Regions from separate parts of the Nocardia sp. NPDC050712 genome, predicted to be linked through region 1. Evidence: riboswitches for the same ligand, from Rfam matches in the RefSeq annotation. Region 1 holds a riboswitch; each other region holds the start of a gene.
The links. A riboswitch is a leader RNA that binds a small molecule or an ion and turns the genes downstream of it on or off. The one in region 1 is predicted to bind S-adenosylmethionine.
Positions count from the first base shown of each region.

Region 1 (7,814 bases):
GGGACGCCGTCGAGGACCGTGCCCAGCAGCAAGGCCCAGCCGATGGCGGCGGCTCCGAGCTTGGCCTCGATGAAATGGTTGGCCACGACATAGATTCCGGCCCCGGCGAACAGCGCCGCGGCCGCGATCCACACGCCCGCCTGATGGAAAGCTGGTTCGAAGAGTTCCGAGGAGGCCGCCGCGATCATGGTGCCCGCGCCGAACGCCATCAACGACGCGAGCACCTGCTTCGGCAGCGTCCAGCGCAACCCGATCGCCGCGCCGATCACCAGCGGTACCGCGGTCCCGAGCCCGTAGAGCAGCGCTTTCAGCATGGGCTCACCCTAGGGGCCGCGGTGCACCGGAAGCCGCAGGGCCGGTCCCCGCTGCGGGGACCGGCCCTTGTCGGCGCGGGAATCAGGCGGAAACCGACTGCGGCGCGGCGGTTCTGGCCCGGACCATGCCCCACGCCAGGGCCAGCAGCCCGATCGCCAGCAGCACCGCGTGCCCGATCCGCACCGGTTGCGGCGCGAAGAACTGCGGGATGAACAGCGCGAAACCCACCGCCTGCCGGATCGCGCCGGTGCGGGGCAGCAGCTGCGAGCGCCACACGGCGACGGCCGCGAGCACGGCCGCGACGCCCAGCAGGCCGAGTCCGAGGGCGAACATGGTGGAGGCGGTCGGATCGGAGCGGAAGTTCTCGCCGAGCGGTACCAGGGACTGGTCCTGCACGGCCGCGGCGTGGGCGCCGATGGCACGGAGCCCGAATACCTCGGCACCGTAGTAGGGCAGTGTCAGGCCGACGCCGATCCACGCGAGCACGGTGGCGCGCAACGCGGTGCGTTCGGACCGGGTGGGCCGCAGCGCGAGGTAGAGGCCGAGCAGCCCGACGGTGTAGAGCACGAACATGCCGACTGCCGCGATGTGCCCCACGAGCCAGCCGGTGCCGGCCCAGGATTCGGCTCCGGCGAGCGTGCTCTGGTCCAGGCGCGGAGCGGCGGTTTCGTAGACGACGGACAGCACCGCCGCGACCGCGAGACCCGCGGCACCGAGCCGCGTCCGCTGGTAATCCCGTGCCGCTGTGCCGATTTCGTAGGTGTGCTGGTCGATCATCATCTCTCCTCTAAGAGCACTGCTCTCTGTTGCGAATGATGATCGCGCAGCGGAGCTCCTCCTGTCAAGAGCAGTGCTCTCGTTTGGGAAATCAGAACCCTTCGACCGCCAGCACCTTGAACGGGGCGACCGGCGTACCCGCGCCCATCGGACCGCCCTTGTCGAACTGCGACGCCGCGACCAGCGCTTTGCCGCCCACGAAGACCATGGTCGTCGGAATCGACAGCGCCGCGTCGGTGACGACCGCGTCGCGGGTGCCGGTGGCGTAGTCCTGCGACATCGTCCAGCGACTCAGGGTGTTGGTGCGGTTGTGCACAACTCGCAGGGTCGTGCCGGACAAGTCGAGCCCGTCGCCGTTCTGCAGGTCGCCGCCGTCGAGGGTCACCTTGTGGATGGCTGTGGATGAATCCGGCCCGGTGGCAATGCGATACAGCGCACCGGTGGGCATGTCGACGACCAGCAGATACTTCCCGCTCGGGTCGGCGGCGATACCGTTCAGGCTGAATTCGCCCGCCGCGCGCGGTGTGATGGTCTTGCTCAGGTCGAAAGCCGTTGTCAGTTCGGCGGTTCCGCCGCGGCCCACCTGCTCCGGAGTCACACGATAGACCAGTGCGCGCGCGGAATCGGTGAGATACGCGGACCCGTCGGGTGTGATCGCCAGGTCGTTGACGAACCGCGGATCGGCGCCGGGCACGGTGAAGGTGGCGAGCAGGGCCCGAGTCCCGGTGTCGTACACCGAAACTCCCTTGGTGGAGTCGGTGACCCAGAGCCGGCCGGCCTGGTCGACCTTCAGTCCGTTGGCGGTGTTTCGCCCGTCGGCGCCTTCGGGCAGGAAGACCTCGGCTCGCGCGGCGCCCGCGGCGGCGCGATAGACCGCGCCGGTGCTGTAGGAGCCGACGTAGGTCGCGCCGGTGCGCGCGTCGACGGCGATGCCTTCGGGGTAGGCGCGCTCGCCGGGCAGTTCGTAGGCGGTGCCGATGTGGGGTGCGGAGGTGGTGTCCGACTCGGCGCCACAGGCGGTCAGGAGCGCGGCGGCGGCGAAAACGGCGGTAGCGGCGACGGGGCGCAGCAGATTCATGATCGAGCCTCTATCGAACGAAGTCACATTTAATAACGTGTTCGAACATAAATTAGAGGTCTAATGATCGTCAAGAGTCGAATGAGAAGGTGGCCGGATACCATGCGTGCATGACGTCGATGCCCGCCGCCGAGCGCCTCGGTTCCTACCTCAAGCGCGCCGAGCAGGCGATGGCCGCGGCGAAGACGGCCGCGCTGAAGCCGGCGGGCGTCACGGTTTCGCAATACAGCGCGCTACTGCATCTCGACGAGAATCCGGGAATCTCGGCCGCTGCCTTGGCGCGGCTGTGTGGCGTCACCCCGCCCACGATGAACACGGTGCTGAGCAATCTGCAGGAGCGCGGCCTGATCGAGCGCACCCCGCACGCCTGGCACAAGAACGTGCTGGAGACCCGCCTCACCGACAAGGGCGCGGCGGTCATGAAGGACGCCGACTCCCGCGCCATCCACGTGGAGCGCACGGTGGCGGCGGAGTTCGGCGCGGCCGAACTGGCACAGCTGCAAAACCTGCTGACCCGGTGCGCGGACCGATTCGATTCGATCCGCCCGGACCGGCCCTAGATCGGGTCGGTCACCCGGAGTCTTTCCGCCAGTTCGTTGAAGATGTAGAAGTTCGGGATCGACGCCACGGCGACCAGCGAGATCCACCGCCCGTCGAACTTGATCCGCACCAGCCCGCTGCGCGCGTCGATCAGCTGGATCCGCTCCCACGGGTAGCTGTTGCCGCGGAAGATCAGCGCGTCCAGGTTCAGCGCGAGATCGCCGAACTGCATGGTCTCTTCGTTGTCGATGGCGGCGACCGCGTTCGGCAGCTGGGTGGCGGTGATCGCCGACTGGATCGTCTTGCCCCACTCCCGGCCGTTGCTGAACAGGGTGTCGTCGAAGGTGGCGTGCGCACCGGGCCCGCTCATCTCGAACGCGTACTCGGTCATCGAGGAGGACTGGAACGGAATCACCCGCTGCTTGACCTGCGCGGTATCCCAGCGGAATCCGGCGATGCGCTCACCGGACCGGTACACCGTCATGCCGAAGTCGAACAGATCCAGCCGCGAGGACCGGTGCTGCCGATTGCTGCGCGCACGCCAAGCCGCCGGGATGGCCGGGACCAGCGCGAACAGCACGGCGGCTGCCCCGCCCGCGGGTGCGCCGACGGCCACACAGATGACACCGAGCACCACGCAGCACCCGATGACGATGCCGCAACCGCGCACGAACGTATCGCTCGCGGGTGCGGGCAGATAGGTCTGGCGGTGGGTACCGAGCTTCTGGTACTCGGACATCAGGTGGATCAGTTGTGATAGCGGAACCGTGCGCGCGTCATCGGTCTCGCCCGTATCCTGCTCCAGGGTGTTCGGAGTGGCCATAGTCCCTCCACGAGGCGGTTTTCCGCGCGAAGCGTATGTCACGCGCGCCCGACCCGCCACCGCGACCCCACGCGACGCGCCGGAGTTGGCGGCGAAAGTCAGGGCGTCGGCGACCCGGCCGAATTCATATTTTTGTCCAGCCTGGTCGAAATCGTTGTTCAAAAACGGTGTGGCACATACCTTTCGCTTGACGGTCATGAGTTCCAGCACATAGCCCCGGCTTGCCGGGCGGCAACCCTGCCGCCATAAGCGTCTGTTCCCGTTACGCAGGAGGATTCATGTCGTTAGCCACCGAACCGAAGTATCAGTTTCTGTTCGCACTGCCGGCGACCCGGCGTGCTGTGCTCATCCCGGGGGCGGCGGCATGACGGGGGTGGCGTTCTTCGATGTGGACGAAACTCTCATCACGGTGAAGAGCACGTTCTCGTTCCTGCGCTTCTGGCTCGCCGAAAATGGCGACGACGGAGCGAAATACGCGGAGATCACCGGCGACATCAAACAGCGGGCGGCGGAGGGTGAAGCTCGCGAGGAGATCAACCGGCAGTACTACCGCGCCTACCGCGGCGTGACCCAGGCCGAGCTGTACCAAGCGGGGCAGCGCTGGTTCGCCGAATTCAGCGCCGGCGGTACGGCGTTCTACGTCGATGTGGTGGAAGCACTGCGTGCGCATCAGGATTCGGATGATCGCATCGTGCTGCTCTCGGGTTCGTTCGCGCCGGCGATCACGCCGGTGGCCGCGGTTCTGGGCGCGGACCGGATCATCGCCACCACGCCGGTCGTGGATCGGCGCGGCCTGCTCACCGGGGCGGTGGAACGCCCGCTGGTCGGGACGGCGAAGGGCGCCGCGGTCCTGGACTACCTGCGTGAATCCGGCATTTCGGTGCGGGACAGCTACGGCTACGGCAATCACGCCAGCGATCTGCCGTTCCTGGAACTGGTCACGCACCGCGCCTACCGTGGCGCCGATCCGGTGCTGTCGCGGGTCGCCGCGCAGGGCGGGGACTGGTTGCACCTGGGTGACCGGGTCGGCGATGCCACCGGTGTCGCGGCGGATCCGGCCGATCAGGCGGCGGCGGTATGGTGAAACGGCTACGGGTGGCCATGAAATCCCCTTCGCAGTAGGAATTCTCAGTTCCGCAGGCGGGCAATGATTTGCCGCACGATGCGACTGCTGGCCCCCTTTTCTACTCGAGCTGAGCCAAACGGATGGAGCCGTCCGGAGGCGGGGTTACGATCTGCTCAACGGTCACGAGTATCAGCAGTGATGAGCCCCGGCTCGCTGATCGGCAACCCTCGCACCAGCGGTGGGGTGCCCCGGGTGACGACCAGGCGACTATTCACGGCGAATAGCGCAAGCGCTGAAACGGAGAACTCCCACAATTCCCGGGCATTTCCATGCCCGCATCCCTGCACCGTGCATTCCTCGCGTCGTCGGGAATGTGCGGTGAGCTTCGCTATGTAAGGAATACACACCAATGAGAAGTTTCTTGTCCGGGTCGCGCCGTCGCGTTTTCGCGGGTGTCGTAATAGCCGCCGCCGCACTGGGTTCGGCGACGGCGTGCGGTGACGATCAGGGTGCCGGCACCAGCGGCCCGGTCTACTTCGGCGTCTCCGGCCCGAAGACCGGCCCCTCGGCCGAGTACGGCCGGCTCTGGCAGCAGGGCTTCGACCTGGCCCTGGAGGAGATCAACGCGGCGGGCGGGATCAACGGCCGCAAGGTCGAATTGAAGTGGGAGGACTCGCAGTCCGATCCCAAGCAGACCGTCCCGATCGCCACCAAGTTCGTCGACGACAAGTCGATCATCGCGGAACTGGGCGACTTCTCCTCGCCCGCCTCGATCGCGGCCTCGCCGATCTACAACCGCGGCAAGCTGGTGCAGTACGGCTTCACCAATTCCGCCGTGGACTTCACCAAGGCCGGCGACTACTCGTGGAGCCCGTCCATCACCCTGGACGTCTTCCAGGAGCGCAACGCGGAGTGGATCAGCAAGCGCGCCAAGAAGGTGTCGGTGGTCTACCTCGAAACCGACTGGGGCAAGCAGGCTTTCCAGTTCTTCGAGAAGTTCGCCAAGGAGAAGGGCATCGAGATCGCCTATTCCTCCCCGGTGCTGCCGGATTCCACCGATGTCAAGCCGATCCTGATCAAGGGCCGCGAGGCCAACCCGGAGGCGTTCGTGCACCTGGGCTACGGCCCGGACGGCGCGCTGGTGGTCAAGCAGCTGCGCGACGTGGGCTTCACCGGCCAGTTCTTCGGCGGCCAGAACACCCCGCAGTTCATCTCCCTGGCCGGTGCCGCCGCCGAGGGTGACATCGTCAACGGCGTCTTCACCCCGGCCGATCCGGATCCGAAGGTGCAGGCCTTCGTCAAGGCCTTCAAGGCCAAGTTCAACGTCGACCCGGGCGACTTCAACGTCTACGCCTACGACGCCCTGCACGTGCTGGTCAAGGCCGCCAAGGAAGGCGGCGCGACCCGCGAGGGTGTGCTGAAGGCGCTGAAGAGCGATACCCAGTTCACCGGAATCGGCCTGGGCACCTTCAGTTTCGATCAGAAGACCCGCCGCCCGCTCAACGTGAAGCCGATCGAGCTGATCCTGCGCGAGGGCAAGTTCGTCCCGACCGGTAATCGCTGATGTTCGACACCCTTATCGCGGGGCTGGTGCACGGTAACGCGTACGCCCTGCTCGCGGTGGGCATCACCCTGATCTTCGGCGTCACGAACGTGATCAACTTCGCGCACGGCGCGGTGTTCGCGTTCGGGTCGATCCTGGGCTGGTGGCTCATCGCGCAGCAGGGGGTGCCGCTGTGGCTGACCATCATCCTGGTGGTCGGGGTGACCGCCCTGGTCGGCATCGCGATCGACGTGCTCGCCGTCCACCCGCTGCGGAAGGCGCCCGCGATCGCGGCGTTGCTCGCGACGGTGGCGGCGGGCCTGATCATCGAGAACCTGGTGCAGATCGTCTTCGGCCCGGAGACCCGGCCGTTCCCGCAGGTGCTGCCCACCAACAATTTTCAGCTGGGTGGCGTCCGCTTCGGCACCTCGGACGTGGTGATGTTCGCGATCACCCTCGCGGTGATGGCCGGGCTGGCGGGCTTCCTGCGGTTCAGCCGCTACGGCCTGGCGATCCGCGCGACCGCCCAGGATCCGGACGCCGCCGAGCAGATGGGGATCGGGGTGGCCCGGATCCAGGTGCTGGCCTTCGCGATCGCCTCGGGTCTCGGCGGTCTGGCCGGAATCTTTGTCGGCCTGTACAACTCGAACATCTCGCCGACGAGTGGCAGCCTGGTCGGGCTCACCGGTTTCGTGGCCGCGACCATCGGCGGGCTCGGGTCCATCCCGGGCGCGGTGATCGGCGGGTTCGCGCTCGGTGTGGTCGAGGCCTTCGGGATCTACGTCTTCGGCGACGGCTACCGCGATCTCATCACCTTCGGCGTGCTGGTCGGGTTCCTGATCCTGCGGCCCGGCGGGCTGCTGGCCAAGGTGCCCGCGATCACCGCCGAACCGCTCACCGGCACCTTCCTCGGCGCCGGTCGGCAGCTGCGGATCCGCTGGTGGCACGCGGTATCGGCGTTCGCGGTGGCGGGCATCGCGGTGCCGCTGGTTGCCAACAACTACGCCCTGGTGGTCGGCACCCAGATACTCGCCTACGCGATCATCGCGGTGTCGATGACGCTGGTGGCGGGTTCGGCGGGGCAGCTGGTGATCGGGCAGGCCGGTCCGATCGCGATCGGCGCGTACACCTCGGCGATCCTGACGTTGAACCACGGCTGGCCGTTCCTGGCGGCGGTACTGGCCGCGGGCGTGGTGGCGGCGGTGGTGTCCTCGGTGCTCGCCGCGCCGCTGTGGAACCTGAACGGGCACTACGTGGCGATCGCCACGCTCGGCATCGGCATCGTGACGGTGGCGGTGATCCGCAACTGGGAATCGCTGACCCGGGGCAGCTACGGCATCTTCGGTATCCCCGTGCCGACCCTGTTCGGGCATGAATTCACCGACGCCGCCGAAGTTTTCCTGCTGGATCTGGTGTTCCTGGCCATCGCGCTCGCGGTGATCGTCGGTATCCAGCGTTCCCGGCTGGGTACCGCGCTGCGCGCCATCGGCGCCGACGAGGTCGCGGCGCGCTCCTCGGGGGTGCCGGTGCGCGACTACAAGGCACTGGCTTTCGCGATCAGCGCGGTGTTCTCCGGTATCGCCGGTGCGCTGCTGGCGCACCAGTACAGCTACATCGACCCGACGGTGTTCAACCTGCCGATGTCGCTCCTGATCGTCACCATCCTGGTGCT
Region 1 is NZ_JBFAHT010000003.1:378,109-385,922, reverse strand. It holds gene AB0H76_RS22260 (ZIP family metal transporter) at 1-314, opposite strand, end outside; gene AB0H76_RS22255 (hypothetical protein) at 397-1,092, opposite strand; gene AB0H76_RS22250 (superoxide dismutase) at 1,184-2,170, opposite strand; gene AB0H76_RS22245 (MarR family transcriptional regulator) at 2,281-2,730, shown strand; gene AB0H76_RS22240 (DUF6585 family protein) at 2,727-3,533, opposite strand; gene AB0H76_RS22235 (HAD-IB family hydrolase) at 3,898-4,617, shown strand; SAM riboswitch class IV at 4,778-4,897, shown strand; gene AB0H76_RS22230 (ABC transporter substrate-binding protein) at 5,009-6,163, shown strand; gene AB0H76_RS22225 (ABC transporter permease) at 6,163-7,814, shown strand, end outside.

Region 2 (7,814 bases), on a different contig from region 1:
GCGTGTCCGGCAGCACGCCGGTGTGCGGATCCGGCGTCCGGGTGACCAGCGTGAACAGCAGGAACTTCATGCGATCGCCTCCAGATCGGCTGCGGGCAGGAACTTTTCGAACGGGTGCGCGCCGATCTCCTCGGCCGGCAGCGCCGGGTCGAACAGCGCGGTGTAGCCCGCGGCCAGATAGAGCGCGACCGCCTCGGGCTGGCGCCAGCCGGTGGTGAGGTAGACGCGCCGGTAGCCGAGCCGGGTGATCTCGAGCTCCAGCTGCGCCACCACGAAGCGGCCCAGGCCCTGCCTGCGGTGTTCCTTGGCGGTCCAGATGCGCTTGAGTTCGGCGGTGTCGTCGTCGTAGCGCTGGAACGCGCCGCCGGCCACCGGTTCGGTATCCCGGGTCACCACGAGCAGGCCGCCGTGCGGCGCCGCGAAACGGGTGCGCGGGTAGTTCCGGAGTTCGGTGTGCATCTGACCGGCGCTGCGGCCGTAGCGGCTGCTGTATTCGACGGCGAGTTCGGCCAGCAGCGGCGCGGCCAGCGGATCGTCCTGGGCCACCCGGTGCACCCGCAGGCCGTTGTCGGGGAAGCGTTGTGACACCGCTCAGCCCTTCTTCGGCAGGCCGGGCGGGTTGATCCGCGACGCGGTGACGGCCTCGGAGGCCAGGCCCCAGCGGTCCAGGATCTTCTGGTAGGTGCCGTCCTGAATGAGGTGCTCGAGCGCCTTGTGCACCGGCCCGATCAGGGCGTTGTTCTTCTTGGTCAGCACCGCGATCTCGCCCTGCAACTGCTCGCCCGCGCCGGAGAAGCTCGCGATGATCTTCGTCTGCTTGGCGGTGGCGGAGTGGTAGATCGCGCTCGGGTTGGGACCGACGAAGCCGTCCAGGCGCTGGGAGGCCAGCGCGAGGTAGTAGTCGGTGGTCTGCTGGAAGTAGGCCAGATCGATCGGGGCCAGCCCCTCGGCGCGGTTGAGTTCGTTCCAGCGCACCAGCAACTGCTCCTGGTTGGTGGCGGTGCCGACGCCGATGCGCTTGCCCGCCAGGCTCTTCCGATCGGTGAAGACCAGATCGCTCTGGATCGGGACCTCCAGGGCGACGGTGTCGGTGCGGTAGGTGGCGAAGTCGTACTTCTCCTTGCGCTCCTCGGTCACCGTGACGTTCGAGATGAACGCGTCCACCTCACCGGAATCCACCTTGACGAAGTTCTGCGCCCAGTCCGCCACCCGCACCTCGAGTTTCAGGCCGAGCACGTCGGCGATCGCCGAGGCGAAATCGACCTCGGACCCGACCGTGGTCTTGTCGTCGGTGGCGTAGAACCGCAGCGGCGGCGCGGCTCCGCTGGAGCCGGTGATCACCAGGCTGCCGCGATCGCGGATCGCCTGCGGCACCGTCGCGGCGATGGCGTCGACCTTGGTGCCGCGGACTCGCCCGGACTGGGCGGGGGAGAGGTCGTAGGAGACCGCGCCGGCCTGCTGGACCTCGTGGCCCGCATCGGGATCGGTGCCGCAGCCGGTGACCAGGACGGCCAGCGCGGCAGTAGCGGCGGCCAGGGCGGAGAGCTTCATCGAATACCTGTTCTGGAGAGAAATGCGCGAGTGCGGGGATGTTCGGGATGGTCCAGGACCTGGGCCGGCGGGCCCTGTTCGACGATGGCGCCGTCGTCGAGGAAGACCACGGTGTCGGCGACCTCACGGGCGAAACCGATCTCGTGGGTGACGATCACCAGCGCCGTGCCGGTGTGGGCGAGATCGCGGATGACCGCGAGCACCTCGCCCACCAGCTCGGGATCCAGCGCCGAGGTGGGTTCGTCGAACAGGATCACCCTGGGGCGCAGGGCCAGCGCGCGAGCGATCGCGACGCGCTGCTGCTGCCCGCCGGAGAGCGTGCGCGGATAGGCGTCGGCGAACGCGGCGATGCCGACCCGGGCCAGCAACTCGCGGGCCTCCCGCTCGACCTCGTCCCTGGGCCGGCCCTGCGCCGACAGCGGTGCGAGCGTGACGTTTTCCAGCGCGGTCAGGTGCGGGAAGAGGTTGAACTGCTGGAAGACGAAGCCGATGCGGGAGCGCTGGCGGCGCACCTCGCGGTCGGTCAACGGGTGTAAGACGTTGCGGCGCAACCGATAGCCGATCAGCTCGCCGTCGATGTGCACAGTTCCGGCGTCCAGCGTCTCCAGGTGATTGAGCACCCGCAGCAGCGTGGACTTGCCGCCGCCGGACGGGCCGATCACCGCGACCACCTCGCCGGAGCGCACCGTCAGATCGATACCGCGCAGAATCTCCTGCGCGCCATAGGACTTGCGGACTCCGCGCACCTCGACCGCGGGCGTCGCCGCGGCGCTCATCGGGTCGCTCCGCGCGGTGTGGCCACGCCGATGGCGGCGATCTCACGGAACTTGCGCTGCGCCTTCTGCCACGGCGTCGGCGGGATCTCGCGCTGCGCGCCCTTGGCGTAGTGCCGCTCGATGTAGTACTGCGCCACCGAGAGCACCGTGGTCAGCACGATGTACCAGACCGTGGCCACCATCAGCAGCGGCACCACCCGGCCGTTGCGGCCGTAGATCACCTGGACCTGATAGAACAGCTCCGCGATCGCCATCACCGACACGATCGAGGTGCCCTTGAACAGGCTGATCACCTCGTTGGTGGCGTTGGGCAGGATCGAGCGCATGGCCTGCGGGACGATCACCGTCCGGAACTGCCGCCAGCGCGGGATGCCCAGGGCGGCGGCCGCTTCCAGCTGCCCGGCGTCCACCGAGATGATGCCCGCGCGGATGATCTCCGCCGAGTAGGCCGCCTGGTGCAGCGCCAGGCCGATCACGGCGGCGGTGAAGCCGCTGATCACGTTGTTGACGTCGAAGGTGAAGAAGGCCGGGCCGAACGGGATGCCGAGCGAGATCTTCTGATACAGGTAGGCGATGTTGAACCAGAACAGCAGCTGCACGATCATCGGAATGGATCGGAACGCCCAGATGTAGACCCACGAGATGACCCGCAGCACCGGGTTGTTCGACAGCCGGGCGATGGCGAGCAAGGTGCCGAGCAGGAACCCCAGCGCCGTACCCCACAGCGTCAGCTCCAGGGTGACCCGCAGCGAGGCGAGCACGGACTTGGCTGTGAAGTAGCGCGCGAACGTCGCCCATTCCCAGCCCGGGTTGGTCACCAGGCCGTGCACGAACTGGGCCAGCAGCAGCAGGGCCGCCGCGCTGATCACCCAGCGCCACGGATGCCACGGCTTCGCCACCGTCGGCGGCGCGAGCTCCGCCGGCTCCGGCGTGCCGGGCGGCGCTCCGGCGTCGGGTGGTGCGATCGACGCACTCATAACGATGATCCTCGAAAGAAAAAATGAACGCGACCACGCCGTCGGCGTCGGTCGCATCACCCGGCCAGCGTCGGGTGCGGGTCTGGCGGCGGCTCAGCCGCGACAACCCGTCGAGGTGCTGCGGCAGTGGTCGATGTGCAGGCGCCCCCAGCGGGTGGCGCGGTATGCGGTGCTCATGGTGGGGTTCCTCCATCGGTCCTGGCGGAAGCACCCGCACCCGGCATGCCGGGGGGTTGCTGCGACGTCGGCGAGCCAGGTCTCTCAATCGCTCTGGATGGTGCTCGAACATCATGGGGAGCAAGTGAACTCGGATTCAAGGTTAGAAATCACGATGAGCGCAGTCCTGGTCACCGGGGCGTTCGTGGCGGACTATGGTCGCGGCCCGATTGCTGGCCCCGCCGGAAATGCCCGGTTTCGGGAGGTAGCGGGCGTACGGTGTGAACCTCGATCGTTTCGACGTGAGGAGGTTCGCGGTGTTCGCTCGAAGTCGGCTCTCGTATCTCGCAGCCCCGGCGGCATTGGCCGCGCTCGCTCTCGCCCCGGTGGCGCCGGCCGTCGCGGCACCGGCCGCCTCCGACGGCACCGCCGGCGCCCTGCAAGCCCTCGGCGTGACGCCGTTCCTCTATCCCACGGCGGCCCTGTGCAGCGGCACGGGCGTCACCCTCACCAATCCCGCCATGGCGGGTGCGGTCCCGGGCCCCTGGCCAGCGCACACCCTGGCGATCCCCGGGCTGGACCTGACCGCCGTGAAATCCGGCCAGACCATGTTCACCTTCCTGCCCTCGGACCCGAGCCGCTCCGACGGCTCCGGCATGCGGGTGGCCTGGCTGAACATCGACACCGGTCGCGGCGGCATGGCGTCGATGGGCCCCCTGAACGAGGTCTTCGCGAGCATGGTCCCGCCCGAGGTGCCCGCTGTGCTCCGCCCTCTCGCCGAACAGGCCGTCCGCGACTTCTTCGCCACCAACGTCCCCACCGGCGGCATCCGCGCGGTCCCGGTCGACACCGGCCGGGGCACCGTCCTGGCCGCAGTCTTCGGCAGCACGGTCGACGGCGCGCGCAGCTGTTTCTATTTGCCCACGGTCGGAATCATCGACGCCTAGCCGGCGGACACGGCAGCGCGGGTGTTCGATGCTCAGCCGGCGCGCAGGGCCCGCTGTTTCCAGCGCAGCGTGCCCCGGCGGTGGGCGCGGTGCGAGCGGACCGTGAGTGCCGCGTAGGCGGCGACGGCGGCCGGGTGGGAGAGCGCGGCAACGATATCGGTGCGGGTCGGTGCGGCCGCCGTCTCGGTGGTTCGGGTGAGCAGGCGGCCGGCGACGGCGGCGGAATACCCGAGCAGCCCGGCGCGCCGTACCGATCCGCGGCCGGTGGCGGCGGCCAAGGGCGGGATCCAATAGGCCAGGGCGGCAACGGCTCCGACTGCCGCGGCGGCGACACGCGAACCGCCGTAGGCGGACCACAGCCAGCGGGTGTAGCCGGCGTCGAGTTCGGCCGCGCCCGAGTACATTCGGGTGCTCGCCAGCCGCCCGGCCGCGACCACGGCGGTGTGGCGGCCGCTGCGGCGCAGGGCGCGGGCGATATCCAGGTCTTCGGTCGGGCTCGCGGCTACCGCGCGGTGGCCGCCGATGGCGCGGTAGGCGGCGGTGTCGAAGACCAGGAACTGGCCACAGGCCACCGCCGTCGACGGTCTGCGGCTGCGATTGCCGGCGGTGATCGGCAGGGCGGCGGCCCAGGACCAGCAGAGCAGCGGCTGCACCAGCGCCTCGGCCGCGGAGCCCGCCACCTGGGCGGGCCACGGTGCGACCAATGCCACCTCGCGCCTGCGCAATTCGTGCACGGCGGCGGCGATCGCGCCGGGCCCGAGCCGCACATCGGCGTCGAGGAAGACCAGCGCGGCGGTGTCCGCCAGCTCGCCCAGCCGCTGGCAGGCCGCGGCCTTACCGGTCCAGCCGGGGTCGGGTTCGTCCTCGGACCGGATCACCAGAAAGCGGTCGTCGCCCGCGATCACCGCGGCCGCCGCGGCGGCGGTCCCATCGGTGGAGGCGTCGTCGAGAATCAGGACCCGCAGGTCGGGGACCCCGGTCTGGACCCGAAGATCCGCGAGCAGCGCGGGCAACCGGCCCGCCTCGTCGCGCGCCGGAACGCACACCGTCACCGGCTCGACCACGGCCGCGGACGCGGCCAGACGTGGCATCGTCACCCGGTTGTACAGCGCGACAGCACATCCGGCCACGGCCACCGCGGTGCCCGCCCGCACCACGGGGTAGCACCGCCCGGAGTTCACGTCGGTCCGCACCCGAGCGGCTCAGCGATGTTCCTTCACCGTGCGCCACCACTCGTTCAGCGAGAACCGGCCGGTGCCCGGCGCCGGGGGATTGCGATCCATGTAGGCCATCGCGGCGACGATCGCGGCGACCGCGAGGGTGATGCCGCCGACGATGCCCGCCCAGCCCGCGAACGAGCGGGTGTTGGGGTCGGCGTAGCTGACCTCGGCGCGGATCTGGGACACATCGCCGGGCGGCAGCTTCCAGGAGACGGTGGAGTCGTCCTCGCGGTTGCCGTTGGTCTTGGCGACGCGCGCCGGGAAGGCCACGGTGAATTGCACGTCGGAGCCGTGCGGCGGCACCGATTTCAGATCGACGCGCCCGCTCAGGCTGACCAGATCGCCGGTGCGCTGCATGCTCAGCTGGAACATGCCCTGGCTCTGCTCGGACAGCCCGCCCAGCTGGGACAGCTCACCGAAGGACAGATCCTCGAAGAAGACCTTGCTGCCCACGTACCCGTCCTGGGTGTAGGACTCGACCCGCACCTTGGCGGCCAGCGACTCGGGCGCCTTCAGCTGCGGCCCTTTGTCGTTGGCGTCGGCCGGCACCACCGCGGCCACGATCCGCCCGGACACCCGGTCGTTCGACGACACGCCCATGGACACCTGTACCCGCAGGCAGGCCGCGAGCATCGGCACCAGCAGCGCGGCCAGCACCACCGCCCCCGCTATCCGGACGCCGGTGCGGCGCGGCGACGCGGGAACCGGGGCAGCGGGCTTCGTGGTCATCGGGCTAGGTTGCACGGCTCACATCGTGCCAGGCCCGACCCCGCAATTGCCACGCGACAACCCGTAGACGGTCTGCCGATCGACCGGAATCACCGATAACGGGCAAGCCACCCCAGCAACGGGATTCCGAGCAGCCCCATCCCGAGCGCCCCGTAGGCGGCCGAGGCGGGCAACCCGAGAAACACCGCGTGCGCCAGCGCCGACCCCAGCCAGGTCCACAGGAACACCGCGACCGGCACCGCCACCGACGCGTCGCGCGCTCCCGCAATGCCCCGGGCCCACGCCCCGCCCGCCGAGTGGGCACTGCTGTGTTCCGCCCGTATCACTTCCGCCGAGCGCACACTCCCGTGTTCCGGCCGCGCCACCTCCGCCGAGTGCGCACCGCCGTGTTCCGGCCGCGCTGCTGCCGGCGAGTGCGCGCTGCCGCCCTGCGCCCCCGCCGACGCTGCACGCGAGTGCGCACTGCCGCGCTCCAAAACGGCCAACAGCCCTGCCATCACCAACCCCACCGCGAACCACCCCGCGTAGTTCGTCAACGGGATCTGCTCCAGCCCCGGCAACCCGGAACCGGCATCGCACCACCGCCATTGGCCATCCGCCACCATCTGCGGATCCAGGAACAGGTCCCACCCGACCGCGCCTACCGCCGTCAGTCCGATCCGCGCCGCTACTGTCCGCGCCAGCAACCCGGCCACGATCCACACCGGGTACAGCCCGCCGGTCCACGCCAGCGGCACGATGAGCGGCACCCCGGCCAGCGCCGGCCCGAGCCGGTCGACGGCGTAGTCGTAGCAGCCGAACGGGAACCCGGTCGCGGTGCCGATCACCTCCGCCAGCAGCCCGAGCCCGGACACGATCACCAGAAACCCCGCCGCGTAACCCGACCCGCGGGTCCGGGCGGCGTGGGCCAGGGCAGTGGCCGCCGCGAGCAGCACCACGACCACGGTCACCCGATCGCGGGCGCCGCCCTGCGTGAGCGGATAGCAGATCTGCGCCGCGACGAGAGCGACCGCCAGCACCGCGGGAACCAGCGCCCGATCGCTCGTCCTCACCCGGCGGCCTGCGGATGCAACCCGTCGAAACCGCCGCGGGCCAGGCGTTCGACGCCGCGCAGGATCTCGGCCCTGGTCACCGCGGGAACCACGAGCACGTTCGACAGCGTGCAGTATCCGAACTCGGCCACCTCGTCCGCGATCTCCTGGGTCAGACGGGCGGGATCGAAGACCGTGATCGTGAACGCGGCCGCGACCGTCGCCACGCTCAACTCGACCAGATAGCCCTTGGCCTCGGTCTCGAATTCGTAGCCGTCCAGGTACTCCGGGAAGCTGACGGTGTAGCGCAGTTCCCGTCCGTGCTCGGTCATCTCGTCGTAGCCGATCATCGCCTGCGTGACAGGGCGAATCGGCCGCGCCGGGCATCGCGCAACACCAGTCGTGCGGCGCTGCGGCCGCTCGCGCC
Region 2 is NZ_JBFAHT010000004.1:97,997-105,810, reverse strand. It holds gene AB0H76_RS28610 (LLM class flavin-dependent oxidoreductase) at 1-70, opposite strand, end outside; gene AB0H76_RS28605 (GNAT family N-acetyltransferase) at 67-588, opposite strand; gene AB0H76_RS28600 (ABC transporter substrate-binding protein) at 592-1,551, opposite strand; gene AB0H76_RS28595 (amino acid ABC transporter ATP-binding protein) at 1,548-2,327, opposite strand; gene AB0H76_RS28590 (amino acid ABC transporter permease) at 2,324-3,304, opposite strand; SAM riboswitch class I at 3,491-3,585, opposite strand; gene AB0H76_RS28585 (hypothetical protein) at 3,778-4,407, shown strand; gene AB0H76_RS28580 (glycosyltransferase family 2 protein) at 4,440-5,588, opposite strand; gene AB0H76_RS28575 (DUF3153 domain-containing protein) at 5,610-6,356, opposite strand; gene AB0H76_RS28570 (carotenoid biosynthesis protein) at 6,446-7,408, opposite strand; gene AB0H76_RS28565 (hypothetical protein) at 7,405-7,737, opposite strand; gene AB0H76_RS28560 (NAD(P)/FAD-dependent oxidoreductase) at 7,734-7,814, opposite strand, start outside.
Region 2: linked by a shared signal. The riboswitch ahead of AB0H76_RS28590 (amino acid ABC transporter permease) and the one ahead of AB0H76_RS22230 (ABC transporter substrate-binding protein) in region 1 are both predicted to bind S-adenosylmethionine.

Region 3 (7,814 bases), 890 kb from region 1:
AAGACCAGCGCGGCGGTGGCCTGCCCGTTGGCCATCTCGAGCGCGGCGCCCAGGTCGGGGCCGTTGCCGCCGCTGGCGGAGGCGACGATGTTGAGGTCGGGCGCGTAGCTCTGCTTCAGTTCGGCGGCGTGCTGGGTGGCCAGGGCGCCACCGGAGTAGCCGTACATGCCGACCGGGGCCTGCGCGCCGACGCCGAGCGGTTCGAACGCGGTGGCGGCGCGGATGCCGTCGAGGGTGATGCGCCCGGCGAGCGGGCCGGCGGCGTAGGCCGAGTTCGGGCCCTGGTGGTCGGGGATGACGACGGCCCAGCCCTGTTGCAGCGCGGCCTGCGCGAAGAGGAATTCGGCGGGCGCCACGATCTGGCCGGCGAAGGTGGCGGCCGAGAGGAATTGCAGCGCGTAGGACGGCGCGCAGTACCCGGCGAGCGAGTCCTCGGCGATCTGCACCGACAGCAGTTTGCGGGGTTCGGGGGCGACGCCGCGCGGCTTGAGCATGGTGGCCACGGCCGGAATCGGTTGTCCGGCGGTGTTGTTGGAGCGGTAGGACACCTGCCAGGCGTCGACATTGAGCGGGATGATCCCCGCGTTCGCGACGTTGACCTGCCGGACCGCGATGAGCCCGCCGGGGTCGGTGGCGGCGACCACGTCCGCGGGCGGGTTGTAGAAGGCGGCGTCGAATTCCGGCGGCAGCGGTATCGGGGCCGGCGCCTGAATGGCCGGCTGGGCCGGCGCCGGTTCGGCGACGGCGGTTGTCGTAGTGGCCAATACCGCGAGCACGCCGGCGGCCAGGGCTGCGGTACGACGCAGCGCGTGTGATTTCCAGATGGTCATCTTCGACCCACATCCCTTGTTCCCCGCATTGAGACACCTGCGTCTCAATGTTGCGCGTCACTATCGCACGAACGTGACCGGGATCGCAATTACCCCTCGGATGTGCTGGGGATCAGCAAGGCGAACAGCAGCGTCGACAGCATCTCGACCAGGGCACGCACCGGCGGCCGCTGCTCGTCCATGCTCCAGTGATGGGCCGCGCCGTTGAGCGCGCCGATGAAGCCGGCCATGGCGGTCGGCCAGCCGCAGGCCGGAGCGCGCACCTCGGGCACGTTGGAGGCGATGGCCTCGATGGTGTTGGCCCACTCGTCGCGCACGCCGAGCCGGTGCTGTTCGACGCGTTCGCTGACGCCGACCACCTCGACGTAGGCGACCTTGGCCCGGCGGATATCGCTGACCATCGCGTCCAGATACGCGGTCAGGCCCACGGTGACCAGTTCGCGGGCCGAACCGCCGGTGGTGTCGGCCAGCGCCGCCGCGACGGCGTCCCGGGCCGCCTGATGGGCCGCGTCGTAGGCGGCCATCAGGAGATCTTCGCGGCTCGAGTACTCCTCGTAGAACTGGCGCCGGGACAGGCCCGCGGTCGAGCAGATCTCTGTCACAGAGCTTTTCGCGTACGACCGATCGGCGAACACCGTCAGCGCCGCGTCTACGAACAAGGCGCGGCGCTCGGCGCGGCGCTCCAGGACCGATTGTCCGGAGTAGCTGTGTCTGGTCTGCGGCGTACCCATCGCCGCCCAGCGTAGTGCCCGCCGCGGCGCGGTTCCCGATCGGTGGCCGCAACCGAAAAGGCAGGTGCGGGCAGGTTTCCCGGCCCGCACCCGCCTTGCGGAGGTCAGTCGAGGCAGGCGGCCGCGCCGGCGCTCGGATCGGAGAAGTCGCGGGTTTCAGGGGTGGGGTTCCACAGGCCGTCGGTCTTGGCGTACTTCCAGGACGGGCCGTGCTCGACGAGCGTGGCGACGGCCTGGATCAGCCGATCGACGTCCGCGGAGCTGGTGCCGAGGCCGACGCTGGCGCGCAGCGCGCCTTCCAAGCCGAGGCGGGCCAGCAGCGGGTGGGCGCAGAAGCGGCCGTCGCGGACGCCGATGCCGTGCTCGGCGGAGAGGTAGGCGGCGACCTCGCCGGGGGCGAAGCCGTCCAGGGTGAAGGCGACGATGCCGACGATGTCGGGGCTGTCGGCCCACAGCCGCAGCTGGCGGACGCCGGGGAGGGCGGACAGGCCGGTGCGGAGGCGTTCGGCGAGTTCGTGTTCGTGCGAGATGAGGGTCTGCGGGTCGATCTGACACAGGGCGTCACAGGCGGCCGCGAGGGCGGCGACGCCGAGCACGTTGGGCGAGCCGGCCTCGTGCCGCTGCGGGGCGGGCGCCCACTGCGCCCCCGCGGTGGTGACCTCGCGGACCGCGCCGCCGCCGGCCAGATACGGTTCGGCCTGATCGAGCCAGTCCCGCCGGCCGACCAGCACGCCGGCGCCGAACGGCGCGTAGAGCTTGTGGCCGGAGAAAGCCAGGTAGTCGATGCCGGTGTCGCGCAGGCTGATCCGGCGATGCGGCGCCAGCTGCGCGGCGTCGACCAGGATGCGGGCGCCGCACTGGTGCGCGATCAGGGCGAGGCGTTCCAGCGGCAGCACCTCCCCGGTGACGTTGGAGGCGCCGGTGACCGCCAGCAGCGCGGCGGGCTTGCTGCACAATTCGGCGACGACCAGGCGGATGGTCTCCTCGACGGTGTCGGCGGCGCGCACGACGCGGCGGCCGTTCTTGGTCCACGGCAGGAAGTTGGCGTGGTGCTCGATGTCGAGGACGACGGTGTCGCCGGGGACGCAGCCGGCCAGCAGGTTCAGCGAATCGGTGGTGTTGCGGGTGAACACGACGACCTGGTCGTCGGCGGCGTCGAGGAAGCGGGTGACCGAACCGCGGGCCGCTTCGTAGCGCTCGGTGGAGATGCGCGAGGCGTAGCCGGCGCCGCGGTGCACGCTCGCGTAGAACGGCAGCAGCTCCTGCACCCGGTCGGTGACCTGGGCCAGAGCCGGCGCGCTGGCGGCGTAGTCGAAGTTGGCGTAGGTGGTGGTTCCGCCCTGCACGAGCGGCACCTGGAGATCGTCGCCGGATACTCGGGCGAGGGGGGCGCAGATCTGGGTGGCCACAGCAGTCATCACGTAAATCCCGTCGGTTCAGGGACCCGCAATCGTGAGATCGGTCGAGTCCGCGCTTGCCGCGCCCATCTGGACGAACAGCCTGGTCGTCACCCGGAGCACCCCACCGCGGAGGAGGGTTGCCGACCAGCTAGCCGGGGCTTAGTGCTGGTACTCATGACCTGAACCGAGATTGTCAGACGCACCGGCGGCCTGTCAACCGCCATTTCCCGCTAGTCGCGGCTGCATGAAAATGCAGTGAAAAGAATAAACTTGCGAACTTGTTCCGGATGCGTTCCCATGGAGGGGTGACACCTTCACTCCTGCTCAGCTTCGTCGGCCTGTGCATCCTGCTGTCCCTCACGCCCGGTCCGGACACCTTCCTGGTGCTGCGCTACTCGATCGCCGATGCCCGACCGGGGATCGCGGCGGCGATGGGGTCGGCGCTGGGCGGAATGGTGTGGGCGGTGGTCGTGGCCGCCGGTGTCGCCGCGCTGCTGGAGCAGTCCGCCACGGCCTATCGGCTGTTGAAGGTGGTCGGCGGAATCTACTTGCTGTACTTGGGAATTCGCGCCCTGATCGACCTGCGGAAGCAGCGCCGGGCGGCCGCCGCGGAACCGGCGGACACCCCGGCCCGCCCGGCGGCGGCCGCCTCGGTTCGCTCGGCGTTCGCCGCGGGCGTGATCTCCTGCCTGTTCAACCCGAAGGTCGGGTTGTTCTACCTGGCGGTACTGCCGCAGTTCCTGTCCGAGGTCAGCTTCGCCAACACCTTGGCGCTCGGCGCCATCGAATCCGCCATCGCCGCGATCGAAATGGTGCTGGTCGCGCTGCTCGCTTCGCGGGCGGTGGCGCTGCTGCGGCGGCCGGTGATCCGGGAGCGGCTCGAGCAGGCCTCGGCGGGAATTCTCGCCACGCTCGGGATCGGCACCGCCGCTTCGGCCGCGTAACGCTGCCGCGGTTCGGCGACGGGAAATTCGCAGGTACCGCAGGTACCGTGGACAGTTGGTCACCGTGGTGTTTGCCCACTGGTAACCCTGGTCGTGCAGTATTTCCGCCGTCTCGGTATGGGCCGGGATCGGTCTATGAGAGGTGGGCAGGGCGGATGCTCCAGCCGGAGGTCGATGCGGTAGCCGAGGAGCTATCGAATCCTTTGCTGCGCGGCACCCTTGCCCCGCCGGCCCGGACCCTGGTCGATATTCTCGCCGCGACCGCGGACACCTACCCCGACGCGCCCGCCCTCGATGACGGCACGACGGTGCTCGGGTACGCCGAACTGCTGGCCGAGGTCGATACCGTGGTCGGTCGGCTGGCCGCCGCGGGTGTCCGGGCGGGGGACCGGGTCGGGGTGCGGATGCCCTCGGGGAGCAGCGATCTCTACGTCACCATTCTCGCGGTGCTGCACGCGGGCGCCGCCTACGTCCCGGTCGACGCCGACGATCCGGACGAGCGGGCCCGCCTGGTCTTCGGCGAGGCGCGGGTCAGCGCGATCGTCACGGCGGCCGGTGTGGAGCGCACCGGAGTCGAAACAGCCGACGCGGCAGTGGAATCCACCGAACTCCCGGCACCCGACGACGACGCCTGGATCATCTTCACCTCCGGGTCCACCGGTACGCCGAAAGGTGTTGCGGTGACCCATCGCAACGCCGCCGCGTTCGTCGACGCCGAGGCCCGGCTGTTCCTGCGCGACGCGCCGATCGGCCCCGGCGACCGGGTACTGGCGGGGCTCTCGGTGGCCTTCGACGCCTCCTGCGAGGAGATGTGGCTGGCCTGGCGGCACGGCGCCTGCCTGGTGCCCGCGCCGCGCGCGCTGGTGCGGACCGGCGCGGATCTGGGGCCGTGGCTGGTGCGCCGGGAGATCAGCATCGTCTCCACCGTGCCGACCCTGGCCGCCACCTGGCCGGCCGAGGCGCTGGACTCGGTCCGGCTGCTCATCTTCGGCGGCGAGGCGGTCCCGCCCGAACTCGCGGAAAAGCTCGCCGGAAACAGCAGTTCGGGAGACGTCGACTCGGTCCGGGAGGTGTGGAACACCTACGGGCCGACCGAGGCCACCGTGGTCGCCTGCGCGGCGCTGCTCGACGGCACCTGGCCGGTCCGGATCGGTCTCCCGCTCGACGGCTGGGACCTCACCGTCGTCGACGCGGCCGGTAATCCGGTGGGGGAGGGCGAATCCGGCGAGCTCGTCATCGGCGGTATCGGCTTGGCCCGGTACCTCGACCCCGCCAAGGATGCCGAGAAATACGCGCCGCTGGCCTCGGTCGGCTGGGAGCGGGCGTACCGCAGCGGCGATCTGGTGCGCAACGACCGGGAGGGTCTGGTCTTCCTCGGCCGCGCCGACGACCAGATCAAGCTGGGCGGCCGCCGGATCGAACTCGGCGAGATCGACAACGCGTTGCAGCACCTGCCGGGTGTCACCGGCGCCGCGGCCGCGATCCGAACCACCAAGGCGGGCAACAAGATCCTGGTCGGCTATCTGACCGGCCCCGGCGACGATTTCGACCAGGCCGGAGCCAGAGCGATACTAGCCGAACAACTTCCGGCGCCACTGGTGCCCCGGCTCGCTGTCGTCGCGGAACTGCCCACCCGCACCTCCGGCAAGGTCGACCGCGACGCGCTGCCCTGGCCGCTGCCCAAGCACAAGGACCCGGACGCCGACACCGGACTGTCCCCGACGGCGCAGTGGGTCGCGGGACTGTGGGATTCGCTCCTCGGCGCGGAGGCCACCGGACCGGGCACCGACTTCTTCGATCTCGGCGGCGGCTCGCTCGCGGCCGCCCAGCTGGTGGCGGCCTTGCGCGAGCGCTATCCGCACGTCGCGGTCGCCGATCTGTACGACCATCCGCGCCTCGGCGCGCTGGCCGACTTCCTGGACGCGAGCGCCCCGGTCGAGGCCGTCGACGAACGCCTCGTGCGCCCGACGCCGCTGAGCGCCCAGACCTTCCAGGTCCTGGCCACCATCCCGCTGACCACGCTCACCGGCCTGCAATGGCTGACCTGGCTCGCCATCGTCGGCAATATCGCCGCCCGCTACGGCGCGCTGCCGTGGCTGCCGCATCTGTCCTGGTGGTGGGCACTGGTGGCGTTCCTGCTGTTCATTTCCCCGCCGGGGCGCATGGCGCTGTGTGTGCTCGGGGCCCGGCTGCTGCTGCGCGGCGTCGAGCCGGGCAGTTACGAGCGCGGCGGCCCGGTGCATCTGCGGCTGTGGGCCGCGATCCGGCTCTCCGAGGCCAGCGGCGCGGAGAACCTGTCCGGCGCACCGTGGATGGTGCCGTTCGCGCGGGCGCTGGGCGCGAAGATCGGCGAGGGCGTCGATCTGCACACGCTGCCGCCGGTCACCGGCATGCTGGAACTCGGCGACGGGTGCAGCATCGAACCCGAGGTCGACCTGTCCGGCTACTGGATCGACGGCGACCTGGTGCACATCGGCCCGATCACCATCGGACCGGGGGCCGTGGTTGGTGCGCGCTCGATCCTGCTGCCCGGCACCCGGATCGGGAAGAACGCCGAGATCGCCGCGGGTTCCGCGGTCGCGGGCAAGGTCAAGGCCGAACAGGAGTGGGCGGGCTCGCCCGCGGTGAAAGTCGGTAAGGCGCAGCATCGCTGGCCCGGCACCACGCCCGCGCGGGCCGCGCACTGGGTGCTGATCTTCGGTATCACCTCGATGGTGCTCGCCGCCGTGCCGATCCTGGGTATCGGCACGGGCGGCGCCTTCATCGCCTGGTGGGTGCGCGATACGCCGACGCTCGCGGCCGGGCTGGTGCGCGCCTTCGCGATCCTGCCGGTCGCCATGCTGCTCAGTCTCGGGGTGTACGCCGGGATCACGATCGTGGCGGTGCGGTTGTTCAGCATCGGACTGACCGAGGGCTATCACCCGGTGCGCAGCCGGGTCGGGTGGCAGGTCTGGTCCACCGAACGTTTGCTGGACGCGGCGCGCACCTTCCTGTTCCCGCTCTACGCCAGCCTGCTCACCCCGATCTGGCTGCGGCTGCTCGGCGCCAAGATCGGCAAGCGGGTGGAGGCGTCCACGGTGCTGCTGCTGCCCAGGTTCACCACCGTCGCCGACGGCGCGTTCCTGGCCGACGACACCATGATCGCCAGCTACGAGCTCGGCGGCGGCTGGCTGCGGATCGGCGAGGCCAAGATCGGCAAGCGCGCCTTCCTCGGCAACTCCGGCATGACCGCCCCGGGCCGCCGGGTGCCGAAAAATGGTCTGGTGGCGGTGCTTTCGGCCGCACCGTCCAAGTCCAAGGCGGGGTCGTCGTGGCTGGGCAGCCCGCCGGTCCGGCTGCGCCGTGCCTCCGAGAACGCCGACACCGAGCGCACCTTCGATCCGCCCATGCGGCTGCGCGTGGCCCGCGGCATCGTCGAAACCTGCCGCCTGATACCGGTTTTCGTGACTTTCGCGATCGGGCTCGGCGTGATCTTCGGGCTGGCCTGGCTGGCCCAGACCTTCGGGCATCTGACCGCGGCGCTGCTCAGCGGCCTCGTGCTACTGGCCGCGGGTGCGCTGGCCGGGGCCAGCGCCGTCGCCGCCAAATGGTTGCTGGTGGGCCGGATCCGGGCCGAGGAGCATCCGCTGTGGAGCTCGTTCGTGTGGCGTAACGAGGTCGCCGACACCTTCGTCGAGACCGTCGCCGCGCCCTGGTTCGCGCGCGCCGCGACCGGCACACCCGTACTCAATCTGTGGCTGCGCGGGCTCGGCGCGACGATCGGCCGCGGGGTATGGTGCGAGTCCTACTGGCTACCGGAGGCGGACCTGGTGACACTCGGTGACGGCGCGACCGTGGAACGCGGCTGCGTGGTGCAGACCCACCTGTTCCACGACCGCATCATGGCGATGGACACCGTCACCCTCGCGC
Region 3 is NZ_JBFAHT010000003.1:1,272,116-1,279,929, forward strand. It holds gene AB0H76_RS26295 (lipase family protein) at 1-830, opposite strand, end outside; gene AB0H76_RS26300 (TetR/AcrR family transcriptional regulator) at 920-1,561, opposite strand; gene AB0H76_RS26305 (aminotransferase class V-fold PLP-dependent enzyme) at 1,666-2,979, opposite strand; SAM riboswitch class IV at 3,027-3,141, opposite strand; gene AB0H76_RS26310 (LysE family translocator) at 3,267-3,905, shown strand; gene AB0H76_RS26315 (Pls/PosA family non-ribosomal peptide synthetase) at 4,061-7,814, shown strand, end outside.
Region 3: linked by a shared signal. The riboswitch ahead of AB0H76_RS26305 (aminotransferase class V-fold PLP-dependent enzyme) and the one ahead of AB0H76_RS22230 (ABC transporter substrate-binding protein) in region 1 are both predicted to bind S-adenosylmethionine.

Region 4 (7,814 bases), on a different contig from region 1:
TCGCGCGCAGCAGCGCGCCCAGCAGGTCGTCGTGCTCGACCTCGTGCCTCTTGTAGTCGGCGATCACCGCGTCGATCATCGGGTGCAAGGTGGCGAGAATCCGCGCGTACTCACGATTTCGCGGCAGCGGCAGGGCGTTCAGCCTGGGCAGCGGGTTGATCATTCGCCGATAGAGCAGTTCGAGGAGACGAGGCAGGCTCTGCTTCATCGCGGTCACCAGACCGTCGCCCAGCTCCGAGGACATCATCGTCTTGGCGGCCACCGACAACGCCAGCGTGGTCATCTCGACACGGATGTCGAATGCGTCGCCGTCGCTCCAGCCACCGGTCTGGGCGACGATCTCGGATCGCATCGTGCGCGCGTATTCGGCGATCCGGTCGCGCCGGAAGGCCGGCTGCATCAGCAACCGCTGCCGCCGATGTGTCGCGCCTTCCGAGCTCACGAGGCCGTAGCCGAAAAGATCTCGGGCGCCCTCGATCTGGGTGCCTTTCGAGAACTCGCGGGCCTTGGCGACCAGCACTTCGCGAATCAGCTCGGGCGAGTTCAGGACGTAGGCGTCCTGGGATCCGAGCCGGATCCGCACGATCTCGCCGTACTCGCGCATCGACTCGAAGAAGCCGAGCGGATCATCGTGCAGGCGCAGCGCGTGCCCGAGCAGCGGGATACTTCCGGGGGCCGCGGTAATCGTGGAGGTAGGCACGGTGCTCCGATGCTCGAGGTCGAATCACTCGATGATGGACCGCCGAAATCCCTCCGCGACAGCGCATTCGGTGGATCTTTAACGTCTGCTAAAACTTGCCCCGCCGGAAAACAGTCCGGGCACCCGTTCACCGGCAGCGGTGGGCGGGTGCCCGATTCCGTTCGACCCGGCGCTGGGTGCGTTCCCAGCGCCGGGGTTGCCGGGCGAGCGTCTCAGCTCGGCCCGGCGGTAGTTCACTGACGCAGTGCGCGAGCCAGGTTGACGTCCAGCGCGCCGAGGAACTCCTCGGTGCTCAGGTAGCCCTGGTCCCCGCCGACGAGCGCCGCGAGGTCCTTGGTCATCTGGCCGCCTTCGACGGTCTTGATGACGACGTCCTCGAGCGCCTGCGCGAAACCGATCACCTCGGGGGTGTTGTCCAGCTTGCCGCGGTGCTCGAGCCCACGCGTCCAGGCGAAGATCGACGCGATCGGGTTGGTCGAGGTCGGCTTGCCCTGCTGGTGCTGCCGGTAGTGCCGGGTGACGGTGCCGTGTGCGGCCTCCGCCTCGCAGGTCTTGCCGTCCGGGGTGAGCAGCACCGAGGTCATCAGGCCGAGCGAGCCGAAGCCCTGGGCCACGGTGTCGGACTGCACGTCGCCGTCGTAGTTCTTGCAGGCCCAGACGTAGCCGCCCTCCCACTTCATGGAGGAGGCGACCATGTCGTCGATGAGGCGGTGCTCGTAGGTGAGCCCGGCCGCGTCGAACTGGGTCTTGAACTCGGCGTCGAAGATCTCCTGGAAGGTGTCCTTGAACATGCCGTCGTAGGCCTTCAGGATGGTGTTCTTCGTGGAGAGGTACACCGGGTAGTTCTGCTGCAGGCCGTAGTTGAACGAGGCCCGCGCGAAGTCGACGATCGACTGCTTGAAGTTGTACATGCCCATGACGACGCCGCCGTCCTCGGGCATCTTCACGACCTCGTGCACGATCGGCTCGCTGCCGTCCTCCGGGGTGAAGGTCAGCGTGACAGTGCCGGCCTGGTGCACCTTGAAGTCGGTGGCGCGGTACTGGTCGCCGAAAGCGTGCCGGCCGATGATGATCGGCTTCGTCCAGCCGGGTACCAGCCGGGGCACGTTGGAAATGATGATCGGGGCCCGGAAAATGGTGCCGCCGAGGATGTTGCGGATGGTGCCGTTGGGCGACCGCCACATCTTCTTCAGCCCGAATTCCTCGACGCGCGCCTCATCGGGGGTGATGGTCGCGCACTTCACACCGACGCCGTGCTGCTTGATGGCGTTGGCGGCGTCGATGGTGACCTGGTCGTCTGTCTTGTCCCGGTACTCGATGCCGAGGTCGTAGTACTCGAGGTTCACGTCGAGATACGGATGGATCAGCTTGTCCTTGATGAACTGCCAGATGATCCGGGTCATCTCGTCGCCGTCGAGTTCTACGACGGTGCCTTCAACCTTGATCTTTTTGGACATAGTTCTGCGTGTCCTCCTAAGGATGGTGCCCTCATTGCACGGCCAGGCGAACACGCTTGTGAGCGGGCGCCAGCTGTTCCAACAGACAACGTATATGCCCCGCGTGGTCGGCGGGTCATGTGGTCAAACAAGACAAGCGTACTGCTGCTAACGACCTCACTGTGCGCCAGTACCCCTGAGTGAGAATGGTGACGAAAGTTACTCATTAGTACTTTTGTCCATTATTTGAGAATGGCAAGGTCCGCGTATCGCGAGTCGCTCGCGATACGCGGACCGTATTGCCGGAATCAGACGTGGGCCGGAATCTTGACGCCGTCCTCGGCGCCCTCGATCAGGTTCTCCGGCTTGTCCCGGATCATGAACGCGATGATCGGGATGGCGACCGCGAAGAAGCCCGCGCCGACGTAGAAGGCGACGTCGTAGGAGTGGATCGAGGCCTTGGCGACCAGGTTGTCGATGCCCGGGTTGGCCGCCACGTAGTCCTTGGCCGCCTGTACCGAGATGGTGGTGAGCAGGGCGGTGCCGACCGCGCCGCCGACCTGCTGGGCCGCGTTCAGCAGCGCGCTGGCCACGCCGGAGTCCGCTTCGTCCACCTGGTGCAGCGCGACGGCCTGCATGCCGACGAACAGCGGGCCCATGCCGAGCGCGATCAGGAACTGCGCGGGCAGCACGCTGGTGGCGAAGCTGTCGCCGTAGCTGAGCTGTGCCAGTAGCAGCAGGCCGAGCACGCCCAGCGCGGCGCCGACGATCATCAGCGGGCGCGGACCGAACTTCGGCAGCAGGGCACTGGTGGCGCCCGCGGAGATGGCGATACCGGCGGGGAACGCCAGGAACGCGACACCGGCCTTCAGCGGCGTGTACCCGAGCACGTTCTGCAGGTAGAAGCTCAGGAACAGGAACATCGCGAACATGGCGATCGGGATGAGCAGCGCCGCCAGCAACGCGCCGCCGCGGTTGATCTCACCGGGGATGCGCAACGGCAGCAGCGGGTTGGCGGTCCGCGCTTCGATGAAGACGAACGCCGCGAGCAGGGCCACGCCGGCGATCAGCAGGCCCAGGGTGCTGGCATCGGTCCAGCCGTGCTCGGCGGCGCGGCTGAAGCCGTAGACGATGCCGATCAGGCCGAGGGTGACGGTGATCGCGCCGGGCACGTCGTAGCCGCCGGTGCGGGGCAGCGGCACGTCCTTGAGCACGAAGACGAAGGCGCCGACCAGGGCCAGGATCGCGATCGGGGTGTTGACCAGCAGGGTCCAGCGCCACGAGGCGTATTCGGTGAGCGCGCCACCGGCGATCAGGCCGATCGCCGCGCCGCCCGCCGAGATGCCGGCGAACACCGCGAACGCGCGGGCACGCTCCTTGGTCTCGGTGAAGGTCACCGACAGCAGCGACAGCGCCGCCGGGGCCAGCAGCGCGGCGAACGCGCCCTGTAGCCCGCGACCGGCGAACAGCTGCGCGCCGGTCTGCGCCAGGCCGGCCAGCGCGGAGGCGGCGGCGAAGCCGACCAGGCCGATCATGAAGATCTTGCGGCGGCCGAGGTAGTCGGCGAGGCGCCCGCCGAGCAGCAGCAGGCCGCCGAAGATCAGGGTGTAGGCGGTCAGCACCCACTGGGTGTTGCCGTCGCTGATGTGCAGATCACGTTGTGCGAAGGGCAGGGCGATGGTGACGATGGTGGCGTCGAGCACCACCATCAGCTGGGCCAGGGCGATCACGCCCAGTGCCCACCACCGGGCCGAGCTGCCTTGCTTCTCGGGGACGTCGGAGACGTCCACCGTCGGCGCGGATTGGGTCACGGGATTCTCCCTTGTCTGGGCCTGGCTTTTCAGAAGTACGCGGACGATCCTGGCATCGTGCGACTTTTGGCGTCAAGGGAAAAATGTCGCAGTGCGACATTTGACTCATTCCGACAGGACGTGGAATGAACTGAGTTAGCATGGCGGCATGCTCGACTCATCGACCGGCAACGCCGCCGCCGATCCCGAACCGGTGCGGGGCGGTGGCAGGGCAGTGCCCACCGGTCTGCGGGAGCGCAAGAAGCAGCAGACCCGGACCCGGATCATCGAAGTAGCGCTGGAGTTGTGCGACGCGCACGGCTTCGAGGCGACCACCGTCGAGCAGATCGCCGACGCGGCGGACGTCTCGCCGCGCACCGTGAACCGGTACTTCGAGATCAAAGAGGACATCATCCTCGGCCCGGTCGAGGATTTCGGGCAGGCGGTCGCCGCCCGGCTGCGCGCGCAGCCGACGATCGGCAACCCGCTACAGGCCCTCTGCGACGCCTTCCTGGACATGGTCGAGGCCGGTGCGCGCGCGGACGCGACCGAGCCCATCTCGCTGCGCCGATTCCAGAAGATGCAGCGGATCGCGGCCAGCAGCCCGGCGGTCAGCACCCGGGCGATGGAATTCCACGACCGCAAGTCCGAACCGCTCGGGCAGGCGCTGGCCGAGCGCCTGGATATCGAACCCGGCTCGCTCACCGTGCGCCTGGCCGTCGCTACCTGGCAGATGATGTGCCACATCGCCTTCGCCGAGGACCAAGAACTGATCCTGTCCGGGGAGCCGGAAGCGGCGGCGTGCGCCACCCGTAAGACCGTGCTCGGCGCCTTCGCGGAACTGCGCCGGCTCTGTTGCGTCCCGACCGTCGAGTAGGCCGCTCACCGGCGCGTTTTCGGCGATTCGAACGATTCGGGCAGTGATCTCCTCGACGTGATTTCAATCGTTGACCGCCCGCCAGCTACCATGTTCGTTAGGTCATGAGTGCCAGCGCGAAGCCCCGGCTCGCTGGTCGGCAACCCTCCAGCAGCGGTGGGGTGCTCCGGGTGATGACCCGGCTTTCGAAAGACGAGAGCAAGCGCGCTGTTCAGGAGGTCCCCCAGATGTGTGCAAAAGTTAACCGCCACATTGCCGCGTATGCCGGCGCGAACGGCTCGACGGCGTGACCGTGGAGACCGAACCGAGCGCCCGCTGCCTGCTACCCACACCGGACGGCCGGCTGGGCACGATCCCGATCGGGGACGTCCGCCTGGAGAACGGCGCGGTGGTCCCCGATGTGCATCTCGCGGTGCAGCGCTGGGGTGAGCTATCGCCCACGCTGGACAACGTGGTGCTGGTCGAGCACGCCCTGACCGGTGATTCGCACGTGATCGGCGCTCCCGATTCGCTGCACCGGCTACCGGGCTGGTGGGACGGCATGGTCGGCCCCGGCGCGCCGATCGACACCGACGAGTGGTGTGTCATCGCCACCAACGTGCTCGGCGGCTGCAAGGGCAGCACCGGCCCGTCCTCGCCCGCCCCGGACGGAAAGCCCTGGGGCGCGCGGTTTCCCGAGATCTCCATCCGCGATCAGGTGACCGCGGAGATCGCCCTGATGGAGCTGCTCGGCGTCGACCGCCTGGCCGCCGTCGTCGGCGGTTCGATGGGCGGCATGCGGGTGCTGGAATGGATGATCACCGCCCCCGACCGGGTCGCCGCGGCGCTCGTGCTCGCGGTCGGCGCCCGCGCCACCGCCGATCAGATCGGCACCCAGACCACTCAGATCGCCGCCATCACCGCCGACCCGGATTGGCAGGGCGGGAATTATCACGGCACCGGCCGCGCGCCGATGACCGGCATGGGCCTGGCGCGGCGCATCGCGCATCTGACCTATCGCACCGAAGGCGAACTGGACCACCGCTTCGAGAACAGCGCCCAGGGCGCCGAGGATCCGTGGCGCGGCGGCCGGTACGCGGTGCAGAGCTACCTGGGGCACCAGGCCGAAAAGCTGTGCGGCCGTTTCGATCCCGCCACCTATGTGCTGCTCACCGAGGCGATGAACCGGCACGATGTCGGCCGCGGGCGCGGCGGCATCGCGGCCGCGCTGGCCGCCACGCCGGTCCCGTGCGTGGTCGGCGGCGTCGACTCCGATCGGCTCTACCCGCTGCGCACCCAGCAGGAGCTGGCCGACGGTCTGCCCGGCTGCGCGCGGCTCGAGGTCGTGCACTCCCGCGACGGGCACGACGGGTTCCTCACCGAGGCGGCCGCGGTGTCCAAGCTGCTGATCGAGACCATGCGGCTGGCACGGGACCACCGCTAGCTCAGGTGGTTTCGAGTTCGCTCCACGGTCCGGCGGCCCAGCCGTCCATTTCGTGCGAGGCCGTGCTGGTCCACCGGTGGGTCGCCGCGCCGTTGGTGAAGTAGCCGTCGTAGGAATCGCTGCGCGTGGCGATCAGGTAGTAGCCCGCGAAATCCGTTTGGGGGACAGGGAGATACGCGCACACCAGGCCGGCCGCCATGGCCAGGTCCCGGGCGCTGGCCGTGCCGACCGGAACGGCGCCGTTGCCCTGGACGTAGGCGGCGACGGTCCACAGCGGAAAAAGCCCGCAGTCGATGCCATCGAAGTTGCCTGGCATGCCGTCTCCCTACGCTGGGTCGGTGCTTGGACCGGCCGCCGAGGTCCTGGACGGCACCCTTTCAGGCTATTGCTCGACCATACGCCGCATGGTCGCCGCAGCGATGCCTCTCAACTGACCTTCGGAGGTCATTTCACTGCCGCGCGGCGCGCCGCCGGGCTGCGGTTGATATTGGTCCCGGCGAATCGGGTGGTCCCGGGCTCGGGACCCGCAGGCTGTGCCCGAGTTCGGTGCGCGGGTGCCGCATTCCCGGCGGCAGCGTGGGATGCGCTGTGCGCGTGACGAATCCGCTGGCTCGTGGTTCGCGCGGGGTTTGCGTGCACCGCTTCCACGGGATGCCGTCGTGCCTGCCGCCGCAGCGGGCACGGGCCCGGCACGCGGTCCAGCGCTGGACCGGGGGGAAATTCAGCGGAGTAGACGCGGTGGCCGCGCTACTGCACGCCGAGGCTGCTGATGGTGGCGGCGATGAACAGGATGGCCGAGCCCAGCAGCGTCAGCGCGGCGACGTCGAAGGGCTTGCTGCGCACCGCGAGCAAGCCGACCCGCGCCGTCGGCAGGGCCAGGCGTAGCGCGGCCGCCAGCAGGGTGGCGCCACCGAAGAAGAACGCGCCGCGGCGCCAGCGATCCCCGGCCACGAACACCACGGCCACCGCGACGACCACGGCCACCAGCACCATCGGCAGGTGCACGCGCAGGAATTGCCCGCCCGTGCCGCTGGGGTGCCGTTCAGCGGAGTCGATGTCGCTCACGCCCCGATTCTTGCAGACCGCTCTAGTCGAGGACCGCGACGCCTTCGATCTCGATGAGATGTTCCGGGGTGAACAGCGCGGCCACGCCGACCAGGGTGACGGTGGTTTCCGGGAATTGGTAGTGCTCGCGGGCCGCGGCGCCCGCCGCGCCGAGCGCTTCGAATTTCGAGGGGTCCCAGTCCACTACGTAGAAGCGGACACTCACCAGGTCCTCCGCTTTTCCGCCCGCCGCCTCGAGCGCACGCCCGAGGTTGATCAGCGCCTGGGTGGTCTGGGCGGCGAGACCGCCGGGCACCACCTGACCGGATTCGTCGACGCCGATCTGCCCCGACAGATGCACGATGCGGCTGCCGGTGGCGACCGTCGCGTGGGCGAAACCCGGTGCGGGCGGGCCGGATCCGGCCGGATTGTGCGCTGTGCTTGCCATGATCGAAAGCCTATCGGGTCACAGGTGCTACTACCGTCTGTAGTTCGGGCGTACGGTGAGGAAACCGAAACCGAGTACATGGGGGTACAGGTAGAT
Region 4 is NZ_JBFAHT010000006.1:192,663-200,476, reverse strand. It holds gene AB0H76_RS36460 (cytochrome P450) at 1-700, opposite strand, end outside; gene AB0H76_RS36455 (NADP-dependent isocitrate dehydrogenase) at 934-2,157, opposite strand; gene AB0H76_RS36450 (MFS transporter) at 2,445-3,947, opposite strand; gene AB0H76_RS36445 (TetR/AcrR family transcriptional regulator) at 4,096-4,803, shown strand; SAM riboswitch class IV at 4,904-5,014, shown strand; gene AB0H76_RS36440 (homoserine O-acetyltransferase) at 5,090-6,226, shown strand; gene AB0H76_RS36435 (hypothetical protein) at 6,228-6,542, opposite strand; gene AB0H76_RS36430 (DUF3017 domain-containing protein) at 6,974-7,219, opposite strand; gene AB0H76_RS36425 (RidA family protein) at 7,314-7,718, opposite strand; gene AB0H76_RS36420 (carboxymuconolactone decarboxylase family protein) at 7,813-7,814, shown strand, end outside.
Region 4: linked by a shared signal. The riboswitch ahead of AB0H76_RS36440 (homoserine O-acetyltransferase) and the one ahead of AB0H76_RS22230 (ABC transporter substrate-binding protein) in region 1 are both predicted to bind S-adenosylmethionine.